DNA from 2 places in the Niveispirillum sp. GW835-FHT14G11 genome. Region 2 is predicted to be linked to the other one. Evidence: riboswitches for the same ligand, from Rfam matches in the RefSeq annotation. Region 2 holds a riboswitch; the other holds the start of a gene.
The links. A riboswitch is a leader RNA that binds a small molecule or an ion and turns the genes downstream of it on or off. The one in region 2 is predicted to bind cobalamin.

Region 1 (6,333 bases), on a different contig from region 2:
GCGGCGGGCTTCCTGCTGGGCGGCGGCATCGGCTTCAACATGCGCCATTACGGGGTGGCATCGGACCTGCTGCGGGCCACGTCGCTGGTCACCGCCGACGGGGAACGCCACGAGGCCAATGACAAGGACGATAGTGGCCTGTTCTGGGCCTGCCGCGGCGGGGCCGGGGGCAATTTCGGCATCAATACCGAGTTCACCTTGCAGACCTATGCCGTGGACAATGTGTCGGTCTGCCAGCTGACCTGGACCAAGGATCAGGCCGATGTGCTGTACCGGCTGCTGCGCGACCTGCCCAACGCCCCCAACAGCTTCGGCAGCAAGGTGAACGTCACCCTGCCCAGCATCCAGCAGCGCTGCCAGGGCACCGGCAGCAATGTGTCCATCCTGGCGCAGCTGCACAATACCAGGGGCACCAGCCTGGAGAAGATCTTCGGTGATCTATGGGAACGCGCCGACAAGCGCGTCGTGCACACGAACATCCCTTATTGGGTGGCGCAGGATTTCCTGTCGGAGACGACCTTCCCCTATTATTACCAGGAGAAGTCCAACTACATGCATGCCGCCGCCATCACGCGGGAGGCGGTGGATGCCATGTTCGAAGCGGCCCGGGCCCAGCCCGGCACCTCCATGCCCGTGGCCTTCAAGTTCTTCCAGGCGGGCGGGGCCATCAATAATGTGCAGGCCGACGCCACCGCCTATGTCCATCGCGGCTATGACTGGCTGTTCTCGGTCGAAATGAACTGGTGGCAGCCGTCGGACCCGCAGGGGCTGATCGACGAGAACCTGGCCTGGCAGAAGGATTTCTACGCCCTGGCCAACAAGAGCTGTTCGGCCGTCGGCGCCTATCAGAATTTCCCCGACCCGACGCTGGACGATTGGGCGACCGCCTATTATGGCGCGAACTATGCCCGCCTGCGGGAAGTGAAGAAGCAGGTCGATCCGGCCAGTTTCTTCAATTACGGGCAGGGTATCCGGCCGATCTAAGCGCTCCCTCAGTCGCCGGGCGCCGCCTCCGGCGGCTTGGCTGCGCGCACACGAGTGCGCGGGCGCTCAACGCGCCAACCAACCTGTGGCGAGCCAAGCTCGCCACAGGTTGGTATTGGAATGACGTCAACCCGCGCGCATCTGGGCCACGAAGCCGCCAATCTCCCGGTCGGCGGCGCCGGCGCTGTCGCGGACCCTGGCGGCATTGTCCAGGGCCGTCACCGCGGCCTCGGTCACGGCCAGCACCTTGTCGGCGATGCCCTGGATGGCGCGCGAGGCGTCGTCCGTGCCAAGAGCAGCCTCGTTCACGTTGCGGGCGATCTCCTGCGTAGCGGCGGTCTGTTCCTCCACCGCCCCGGCGATGGCCGTCGTCGTCTCGCTGATGGTGCGGATGGTGGTGACGATGCCGACCATGGCCTTGGCGGCTTCGGCCGATGAGGTGCGGATGGAGCCCACCAGTTCGGCAATCTCCTCCGTCGCCTTGGCGGTTTGGGTGGCCAGGTTCTTCACCTCCGACGCCACCACGGCGAAGCCCTTGCCGGCCTCTCCCGCCCGCGCCGCCTCGATCGTCGCATTCAGGGCCAGCAGGTTGGTCTGACTGGCAATGTCGCTGATCAACTGCACGACGGCGCCGATGCGCTCGGCATTCTGCGTCAGGGCATCCACCGTGCCGGTGGCATTGCCCGCCTCCTCCTCGGCGCGCGACGCCACGGTGGCCGACATCTGCACCTGGTTCCCGATCTCCGCGATCGAGGCGCGCAGCTGTTCGGCGGCCGACGCCACGGTCTGTACATTGCTGGCCGCCTCCGTCACCGCCGATGCCCCCAGGGCCGTGCTCTGTTGTGTATCGGCGCAGTCGGTGGACATCAGCTGTGCCACCCCCACCATCTGTTCCGCACTGTCGGAGACGCCGCGCAGCAGGGCCCCCACCTCGCGCTCGAACCGGTCGGCCAGGGCCAGACGGTCGGCCTTCAGCTTGGCATCAGCCTCGGCATCCTTGCGATCCGCCTCCATGCGCAGACGCTCGGCCTGCGCCAGCCCGTCGCGGAATTCGACCACGGCTTCCGCCATATGCCCGATCTCATCCACCCGGTCGGTGCCGGGGATGGCGGATGTCAGGTCGCCGCGCCGCACGCGGGCCATGGCGTCGGTCAGGGCCAGGATGGGCCGGGCCAGGCTGTTGCCCATCAGCACGAACAGGCCGGCAGCCAGCGCGACCATCACGATGGCGATGATGGACAGGGTGGTGACGGACCGGGTCAGGGCCGCGTCGATCACGCGGGTCGGAACCGTGGTGACCAGCACCCAGCGTTCCTGAACGTCCTTGAAGCGCAAGGGCACGGCGGTGACCAGCCGTTCCTCCCCCTCCAGCCGGATGCTGGCCTGGATGGCATGGTCTTCCTGCTGGGCCTGGGCCACCAGATCGGCCAGGGGGCCCTTTTCCATTGGCTTGTTCAACTGCTCGGCCGTCGGATGCACCACCCAGTGGCCGTTCTGGGCCAGCAGGCGCACATCGCCCTGTTCCAGCGGGCGGAAGGCGGCGAACTGCTTCTGCAGGGCGGTCAGGGCCATGTCGGTGGTGGTGATGCCCACGGGCTTGCCGTCACGCCGGATCGGTGTGCTGACGGTGACCATCAGCACATCCTTGCCTTCCACCGGATAGATATAGGGAGCGGTCAGCATGGTACGGTTGGCGGCCAGCGGGTCCAGGTACCATTCCTTGATCCCGGCCTCCAGGGTCATCACCAGCGGTTCAACCCCTACCGTCCCGTCGGACTTGCGGAAGAAATAGGGCACGAAGCGGCCCGATGCATCAGCACCCTCCAGACCCTTGCCGGCCGTGTCGTCCCCGTCGAAACCACCGGGCTCGAACGCCACGGTTACGCCGACAATGTCGGGGTTGGCGGCCACGGCAGCGGTGGTCTGGCCCGCCAGCAGTTGCCGCGTGAAACCCCCTGTCCGCAGCCCGCCTTCGGCCTGAGCGTTGACAATGCGGACATTGTCGATGGCGTTTTCCACCAGATCGGACGCGATCAGGGTGAAGCCCGTCGTCGCCTCCGCCAGGGCCTGTCGTACCTGCCCGCCGGTGGTACGCTGCGACTGGACGGCGGCACCGATGGTCAGCGCGATGCCCAGACCCAGGCAAAGCCCGACGCCGGACAGGACGAGACGTGTCTTCAGGGAGGAACGGAGCGACCGGATCATGGGCATTTTCCCTTGGGGGCTTCGGGGGAATGGCTGCGCCCGCGTGCTTGCCGGATCCTTTCCCACCGCAGGGTGAGAATAGCGGCGCTTTGTTCAAGCTTTTTGACGGTGGTGCCGATTTTCGCCCGAGGCGGCGCATTGTTGTCCCCATGCCACATGGACGGGGGTGACATGCCGGGGCGGCTCCAAGGGTTTCCTTGCGCCCCCTTCGCGGGCGCGGTAAGACCCGTGCATCGATGGTTCCCCCGGCAACGGGGGTGAAAAGGGAATGCGGTTAAATTCCGCAGCTGCCCCCGCAACTGTAAGCGGCGAGCGAAGCCCGACATGGCCACTGGGAAACTGGGAAGGCCGGGCTGATGCTGTGACCCGTGAGCCAGGAGACCTGCCGTCGGCAATGCGTCGCGCGGCCATTGGGCGGGGTGCCCCGATGGGACGGTTTACCGTTTCGCGCCGGCGCTTCCGAAGGAGTGCGCGGGTGGAACGTTTGTTTGGAAAGGGGCCCGTGGCGGCCATCATCAGGTCCAGCATATCGGTGTGAAGGCAGAGGTTCCGCCATGGCGGAGCGCTGTCGATGCCGACCGCACGCACATCCCTCCGGATTCGTCAGAAAAGAACGGATCGGAGCCTTAGAAGTGAGCCACATTACCCATTTGCGCGCCACCCTGCTGGGTGCCGCCGCCATTCTGACCGCCATGCCGGCATGGGCCGACCCGACCCAGGTCGCCGAAATCATCGTCACCGCCAACAAGGTGCCGACCGCGCAGGCCCGCGTGGGCAGCACGGTCAATGTCATCGACGCCGCCGAGATCGAGCGCCGGCAGCAGGTGCAGGCCATCGATCTGCTGAAGCGCCTGCCGGGCGTGTCCATCTCCCGCAATGGCGGGCTGGGCAGCACCTCCACCGTCCGCCTGCGCGGGTCGGAAAGCGGCATGGTCAAGGTGCTGATCGACGGCGTGGAAGTGAACGACGCGTCGGGTGCCAACAACGAATTCGACTTCAACAGCCTGATGACCGGCGATATCGAGAAGATTGAGGTGCTGAAGGGTCCGCAAAGCGCGCTTTACGGCAATGACGCCATGGCCGGCGTGATCAATGTCATCACCCGGCGCGGCGAAGGCGAGACCCGGATCCGCGGCACGATCGAGGGCGGTTCCTATGGCACCTTCCGCCAGCAGGCCTCGCTGACTGGCGGCACCGAACAGGCTGATTACGCCCTGTCGGCCGCCAACCTGTCCACCGACGGTTTTTCCCGCACCTTCGTGGGCGACGAGAAGGATGGCACCGATGCCCGCTCCGTCAGCGGCCGGGTCGGTTTCCAGGCCAGCGAGATACTGCGCTTCGACCTGAATGCCGGCTGGTCCTGGCTGGACACCGAATTCGATCCGTTCGGCGGCGATGGCCCGTCGGACCAGGAGAAGGAGACGTGGCAGGTCCGCGGTGCGGCCAGCCTGTCACTGCTGGATGGCAAGTTCGAGAACAGCCTGGCGGCATCCTATGCCGGCACCGACCGCGATTTCGACGAACCCACGGGCTTCTATCGCTTCTCCACCTTCGACAGCCGGCGCAAGGCGCTGGATTATCAGGGCAATCTGCATCTGCGCGACAAGGATGTGGCCACCATCGGCCTGTCGGTGGATGAGGAGGATGCCAAGACCACCAACACGGTGGGCACCACCACCACCACCGGCCTGGATGACAAGGTCACCACCAAGTCGGCCTTTGCCCAGTATCAGGCGGCCCTGACCGATGACCTGACCGTCACCCTGGGCGGGCGCGTCGATGATCATGAGCAGTTCGGGACGGAAGGCACCTGGCGCGCCACCGGTGCGTATGAGGTGCCGACCACGGGCACCATCCTGCGCGCCAGCTATGGCACTGCCAACAAGGCGCCGACGCTGTATCAGCTGTACGACCCGTTCTATGGCAATGCCAGCCTGAAGGCCGAAGAGGGCAAAGGCGTGGATGCCGGGTTCGAGCAGCCGTTGCTGGATGGGCGTGTCAGCTTCGGCGCCAGCCTGTTCCGCAATGTTTATGACAACATGATCGCGTTTTCCAACGGCTATATCAATGTCGCCAAGGCGCGGACCAAGGGTGTGGAACTGACCTTCCAGGCGCAGCCGGTGGAAAGCGTGCTGATCCAGGCCAACTATACCTATCTGGAAGCCAAGGACCGCCGTACGGGCCGCGACCTGCCGCGCCGGCCGCAGGACACGATCAACGCGTCGGTGGACTGGACCGTCGCCCAGGGCATCGATCTGGGGGCCGCCCTGCGCTATGCCGGCAAGCAGCGCGACACGGCGTCCGCCACCGCGCCCATCCTGGATGATTACACCGTCGTGGACTTCACGGCCCGCTGGGCGGTGCTGGACAATGTCAGCCTGTTCGGCCGGGTGGAGAACCTGTTCGATGAGGATTACCAGGAGGTTCGCACCTATCGCGCGCCGGGCCGGTCGGCCTATGGCGGCGTGACGGTGACGTTCTGATGCGGATCGGCGTCGCCCTGCTTCTGGCAGCCCTGACGGCCACCCCGGTAGGGGCGGCGCCGAACCCACATCCCGCTGGGCGTGTGGTTTCGCTGTCGCTTTGCGCTGACCAGTTCCTGCTGGCGCTGGGCGTGCCGAGCCAGATCGCCGGGCTGACGCGGCTGGCGGGGGACGACCATCTGTCGCCCTATGCCGCGCAGGCCGCCGGGATGGTGACGCATGACGGGACGGCGGAAGCCGTGCTGATGCTGAAGCCCGATCTGGTGGTGGCCGGTGGATACGCCAGGGCCCAGACGGTGGGCATGCTGGAACGGCTGGGCGTGCCGGTGCTGAAGCTGAAATCGGCGCAGCGGCTGGACGAGATCCCGGCGCAGATCGAACAGGTGGCCAAGGCCCTGGGCAGGGATGCCGAGGGCCAGCGCCTTGCCGACGATCTGCGGGCCCGCCTGGCCGGCCCCGGACCGGGCCCACGGCCCACGGCGGCACTCTACCGGCCGGGGAGTGAGGTGCCGGGCACGCGCGGCATCGTCAATGACATGATGAATGCCGCCGGGCTGGAGAATATCGGTGGGCGGATGACGGGCCGGCCCAATGGAAGGGTGGCGGTGGAAACGCTGCTGCTGAACCCGCCCGACCTGCTGGTGGTGGACAGCCTGCGCCC
Region 2 (6,333 bases):
TTCCAGCCGCGCTGCTGCGCCACGGTGCCGGTGGCGGTGTCATTGTCGGTTTCGGCACGAAAGAAGTTGGGCGACCCGCCGGTCAGCAGCGTGCGCCCATCCTTGCCATAGCGTTTCACCAGACCGGTGGCCCGGTCGATCACCAGTTCCGCACCGGCGGCGGACAGGCGTACCTCCCCATCACGCTGGTCCAGGGCGACCTTGCCCGACCGTGCGGTGACATTCGCCGGAGAGGTGGTGAGGGTGAACTGCTCCCACCCGACCACATGACCGGCGGGCACCAGGGGAACGGCACCATCCCGCGTGCGAACCCGGACGGTGACCAGATATTCCACCCCCGGCGCCGGCTTCACCTTGGGCAGCGGCAACGTGATCACCGCTTGGCCGCGGGCGGGAACGGCGGGCATTTCCATCTCCCCCTTGGCCAGCGGCGAACCATCGGCCTCCACCACCCAGTCGAAGCTGAAGCCCGACAGGTCGCGGAAATCATGGCGATTCAGCACCGTGACGCGGCCGGTGGCGGGCTCAAAACCTTCGAACCCGATGGGTGACTGGACCTTGGTCACCTCATACAGGTGGGGATTGAGCGTGCGGTCGGGCTGGATCAGGCCATCGCCGAATTCGATATCGCCGCCTGGATTGGGGCCATATTCGCCACCGTCACCCCAATAGCGCTTTCCATCCTTGGTATAGCGATACATGGACTGATCCACCCAATCCCATATGAAGCCGCCCTGCAGCTTGTCCGGATAGCGGTAGATCACATCCCAGTAATCCTTGAAATTGCCGCCGGAATTGCCCTGCATATGGGTATATTCGCACTGGATCATCGGCTGGGTATTGGCCGGGTTGGTGGCCCAGTCCACCATCTTCTCGATATCGTCATACATGGGCGCGTAGATATCGACATAGGCGTTGGGCCGGTGGTCCCAGTCCAGCGTGCCCCAGCCGAGATAGGAGATGAGGCGGCCCGGATCGCGCTTGCGCACAGCGGCGGCGGCTTTCTCGAAGGCCGGGCCGATCCCGGCCTCGTTGCCCAGCGACCAGAAGATGATGGAGGGGTGATTCTTGTCCCGCTCCACCATGTTCACGACACGGTCGATATGGGCCTGGTCCCAGGCGGGATCGAAGCCGATTTGCAGCTTCTCCCGCAATTCGGGGTTCTTGTTGGCATAGTCCATATAGGCGTGGCTCTCGATATTCGCCTCGCCCATGACATACAGACCATATTCGTCGGCCAGTTCGTACCAGCGCGGATCGTTGGGATAGTGGGAGGTGCGGACGGCGTTGAAATTGTTCTGCTTCATCAGTTCGATGTCGCGCCGCATGCTTTCCTCGGAAATGACGTGGAACGTCTCCGGGTCATGCTCATGCCGGTTCACCCCGCGAATGGTGATGGGCTTGCCATTGACCATCACCTGGCTATTGCGGATCTCCACCGTGCGGAAGCCGATGCGCTGCGGTGTGGCCTGCAGCACGCGGCCCTGCGCATCCAGCAACTCGACCAGGGCGGTGTAGAGGTTCGGCGTTTCCGCCGTCCATGGTTTCACCCCCGGCACGGTAGCGGTCAGGGTGACCAATCTTTCCTTGTTGCCGGCCCCGATCTTCACCTGTTTCACCAGCACTTCCCGGCCGTCGCCCAGCAGGGTCAGGCGAGCGGTGGCCGCCTGCTGCGACGGGGTGACGGCGACATCGACGGACAGGGTTCCGTCGCGATAGTCCTTGTCCAGACCGGCGCGCACGAACAGGTCACGGATGCGGGTCTTGGGTACCGCGACCAGCCGGACCGAGCGCTCGATCCCCGACACGCGCCAGAAATCCTGATCCTCCAGATAGGAGCCGTCGGACCAGCGAAAGACCTGCATCGCCACCATGTTGCGGCCGGGCTTCAGGAAGCGGGTGATGTCGAATTCGCTGGGAAGCTTACTGTCCTCCGCATAGCCCACCTTCTGCCCGTTGACCCAGACATCATAGGCAGCACCGGCGGCACCGATATGCAGGATGACATCCTGCCCGTCCCAGCCGGCCGGCAGATCGAAATCTCGGCGGTAGGAGCCGACCGTATTCATCTCATGCGGGATCAGCGGCCGGTTGGGTGGAAACGGGTAGATGACGTTGTTATAGCGGGCATGGTCGTATCCCTCTGCCTGCCACATGGCCGGCACCTTGATGTCCTTCCAGGTGGAAACATCATAATCCGGCTTCTCGAACCCGGTGGGCAGCGCCAGGGCGGAAGGGGAGAAATGGAACTTCCACAGCCCGTCCAGCGACAAATGCCGCGTCGATGCCGCCCGGTCGCCCGCCAAAGCGGCTTCGCGCGTTTCGAACGGGAACATCGTGGCGCTGGCCGGCAGGCGGCCGCGTTCATTGACGGCCGGGTTCTCCCAATCGGGGCGGGAGGGATCGACCTGCACGGTCGCCACTTTGGGCTCCGGCGCCGCAAAGGTGCTGCTGGCGAAACCGACGGCCAGGGCCAGACCAGACAGGACAGCGGAACGCGACATCGTCTCCCCCCAATTTATTATCTGAGATCGTTACCTGGGTATGATTAGTATGATAATTTTTGGCAACAAAAATGATTGGCGAACCGCAGGTGGTGAGGGCCGGCGCGGTGGTCGCGGTTGTGAAGGGTCTGTGCCGCTCGGGTCCGGCAGCCGCGCGGCACAGACCCGCCGGTCAGACCTGACCGGCCAGTGCCGCCAACCCAACCAACGCCACAACCCCGCCCAGCAAGCGTGGCAGCGCGCCGGCGATCCAGGCGCGGTGGCGCAGCAGCAACGCTGTCCCAACGGCGATAACCGACTGGATCACCGCCAGCCCCAGCAAATAGGCGGCGACCGGCGTCGCTTCGGCCCCGAAGATCGATTCACCATAGGCATAACCGTGGAACAGGCCGGCAAGGGCGAACAGCCCGGCCCAGGCCGCCACCGGCAGAGTCCGGCCGCTGGCGATCGCGCCACCGGCAACCAGCACAGACAAAGCCACGACGATCTCTGCCGCCGGCAGGTTCATGCCGGCAACATGCACGCCCACGCCCAGGCAGGACAGCGCCACGAATAGCACCGGCAGCATCAGTGGCAGACGGGCAACGGCAACCGCCAACCCGGCCGCCAGGATGAAGGCCAGATGGTCCGGCCCGATGACCGGGTGGCCAAGGCCGGACAGCAGCCCTTGGGTGAAGGTGGCGGGCAGTTCGCCATCCATCATATGGTGCCCGAAGGCCGGACTGGTGGTGAGCAATGCGGCGCCGCAGGCCGTGGCGCGGCGGAACAGAAGCGACATACTTCCTCCTTTGCGTCCTCCCTCCGAGGACGGTCATGGCTATGGTTCCACCGGCAGGTCTCCTGGCTTGCGGCTGACCACGCGCCCAATCCGCCTTCCCGATCCCGAACGGGACCAGTGGCATGATGGATCGAACGCTCGCCGCTCACAGTTGCGGGGGCAGCCGCGGCTAGAGGGTTGGATGGGGTCCGTCCCGTTCCGCGTTCCCTTTTCATGCCGGTGTTGAAACCGGCAACCGTTGGAAGCGGCGGCACTATGGACCCGCCCCCGCATGGTTGACAAGCAGGACTGCCATCGGTCTATTGCCGCCCTATGACAGACCCGAACATCCCCCGTCCCACGGTTTCCGTCTGCCGGTCCTGCCGGGGGACCAACCCCGATCTGGCAACCGACCCGCGCCCGGGCGCCGTTCTTGCCGTTGGCATGGGCGCGATAGAGCCCGCCGATGTGGCGGTGCAGGTGGTGGATTGCCTGGGCAACTGCAATCACGGCCCCTCGGCTGCCCTGCAATGTCCTGGTCGGTGGCAGTACCTGTTCGGGGAGGTCGATCCCGTCACCGGGCCGGCCGACCTGTTGGCCGCTGCCCGCCTGCTGGCCGCATCGGGGGACGGGCTGCTGCCCTGGGCCACAAGACCACCGGCGCTGAAGAAGGGGCTGATTGCCCGCCTGCCACCGCTTCAGCCGTCGTAACCCACCATCAGCCTCGCCAACTCCGCACCGGTGCTGTTGCGGCGCGAGTGCCAGAAGCCACGACGCATCGCCTCCTCCAGCCGCATGGCAATGTGTCCGGCCGCCGCCGGGTTCTCTGCCCGCAGGAAATCCGCCACGGCCCCATCGGCCACATAGGCGTCGAACAACAGATCGAACTGGTGGGACCGCGCGGCCCCAGCCAAAGCCGCCAGCGCGAAGGCACTGTCCACGGCCACTGCCATCTCCGCCGCCCCGGCATAGCCATGGCGCATCATGGCGGCGATCCAGCGCGGATTGACCACCCGCCCGCGCAAAGTTCGCGCCGTCTCCTCCGCCAGGGTGCGCACCGTTATAATTTCGGAGTCCGAACTATCAAGGTGATAGAGCGCAGGCTCGACGCCCAGGCTGGCCGCCGCCGCCGCGAACCCGCCCTCGAACCCGACCATGCCGTCATTGTTCAGGATATCGGTATCGCGATGATCCTGGGCATGGACCAGGGCGTCGCTGTCCTGGACCCGCCGTCGCCATTGCAGGGGCAGCGGCACGCCGTCCAGCCCCTGTGCATACGCATGACAGGAACCGTCGAGATAGGCCGCGCCCAGTTGCGACCGGTCAAGCCAGTCGCCGCTGGCGATCAGCGCGCCGACGGCCCCGTCATAGGCGCCAGGGGCAGCCCCGAAGATGCGGGCCGCCGCATGACGCTCCGCGATCGGGCCGGGCAGGCCGGACGCCATTAGGTCGAACGCCTCCCGCCGCACATGCAGGGCCAGCGGATTGACGTCCGGACCCTCCGCCAGCGCCGCCACGGCCGCCACCGCGCGGTCGAACAGGGCCAATTGCTGAGGGAACATGTCCCGAAACAGGCCGGAAATGCGCAGGGTGACATCCACCCGCGGGCGGCCCAGCACGCCCGCCGGCAGCACCTCCATCCCCGTCACCCGGCCCGACGCCCCCTCCCAGCAGGGCCGCACGCCGAGCAATGCCAGGGCCAGCGCCAGTTCCTCCCCGCCCGTGCGCAGCGTCGGACTGCCCCAGCAATCCACAACCAGCCGCGTCGGCCAGTCGCCCTGATCCTGCAGATGCCGGGTCAGGACCGCATCCGCCGCCTTCCAGCCCAGGGCCCAGGCCGTCGGCGTGGGCACGGCGCGCGGGTCCAACGCGAACAGGTTGCGCCCGCTGGGCAGTGTGTCGGCCCGGCCGCGCGACGGCGACCCGCCCGGCCCCGGCCGCACGAAGCGCCCATCCAATCCCGCCAGCAGCGCCGCGATCTCCGCCCCGGCACTGGCGGCGATGCGCGGTGCGATCCGTTCGCGCAGCCCGGCCAGGATGCCAGGCACACGGCTCCAGCCGGGATATGGTGGGACAGTGCCGTCCAGCAATGCTGCCGCCAGCCTGTCCAATGCCGCCCGTACCCGGCCGCAGGTCGGGGGCACACCCTCCACCCAGGCGCCCAACGCTGCTGGGATCGACCCAGTCCAAACTGTCTCCGGCGGGACCGACATCAATGCCCCGACATCGTCGGTCAAGTGGATGTCCAACGCCAGAGCCGGTGGCAGGGCGGCATCGGCCCCCTCCCCCCGCCCGCGCGTAAATCGGGCAATTGCCGCCAGCAACCGCGCCTCGCCCTTGGCCTCCTGCCGCCGGCCGAACACATGCAGCCCGTCACCGATCTGCATATCCTTGATATCGCAGAGATGTGCATCCAGGCGGGTCAGCATGGCATCGGGATCGGCATCGGGTGTGAAGCCCAGATCGGCCGCCAGACCTGTTGCCCAGGCCAGTTCCAGGATGCGGTCGCGCAAGGGCGGCAGGCGGCGCGGGGCCAGGCTGGCGGCCTGGGCGAACTCGTCCAGCGCCTGTTCCAGGGCCGCCAGATCGCCATGCAGCCCGGCCGGCATCGGCGGTGGCGGCAGATGACCGACCAGCACCGCACCCAGGCGGCGGCGGGCCTGCACGCCCTCACCCGGATTATTCAGCACGAACGGGTAGAGACAGGGCACCGGCCCCAGTGCCACCTCCGGCCAGCAATCGGCCGACAGCGCCACCGCCTTGCCCGGCAGCCATTCCAGCGTGCCATGCGCCCCCACCTGCACCATGGCATGGATGCCGATGCGGTGACGCAGCCACAGATGAAACGCCAGATAGCCATGGCTGGGCGGGGTATCGGGTGCGTGATGCTGGCTGCTGGACAGGGGCCCATGCCCACGCGAGGGCTGTACCGCCACCAGCACCTTGCCGCAGCGGATGACAGGGAACCGGAATTCGTCCCCAACGAATAACGGGTCCCGATCCTCCCCGCCCCGTTCACCGCTGATCCGGTCGCGCGCACCATTGCCCGCCAAGGCGCGATAATCATCCAGC

Region 1: linked by a shared signal. The riboswitch ahead of AC1Q7F_RS13300 (TonB-dependent receptor plug domain-containing protein) and the one ahead of AC1Q7F_RS20965 (HupE/UreJ family protein) in region 2 are both predicted to bind cobalamin.

Annotation. Positions count from the first base shown of each region.
Region 1 is NZ_JBXAFZ010000006.1:212,680-219,012, forward strand. Features, by position in the region: gene AC1Q7F_RS13290 (FAD-binding oxidoreductase) at 1-984, shown strand, start outside; gene AC1Q7F_RS13295 (methyl-accepting chemotaxis protein) at 1,111-3,189, opposite strand; cobalamin riboswitch at 3,410-3,593, shown strand; gene AC1Q7F_RS13300 (TonB-dependent receptor plug domain-containing protein) at 3,822-5,672, shown strand; gene AC1Q7F_RS13305 (ABC transporter substrate-binding protein) at 5,672-6,333, shown strand, end outside.
Region 2 is NZ_JBXAFZ010000011.1:261,142-267,474, reverse strand. Features, by position in the region: gene AC1Q7F_RS20970 (glycoside hydrolase family 2 TIM barrel-domain containing protein) at 1-2,504, opposite strand, end outside; gene AC1Q7F_RS20965 (HupE/UreJ family protein) at 2,677-3,282, opposite strand; cobalamin riboswitch at 3,318-3,537, opposite strand; gene AC1Q7F_RS20960 (DUF1636 family protein) at 3,595-3,972, shown strand; gene cobN (cobaltochelatase subunit CobN) at 3,960-6,333, opposite strand, start outside.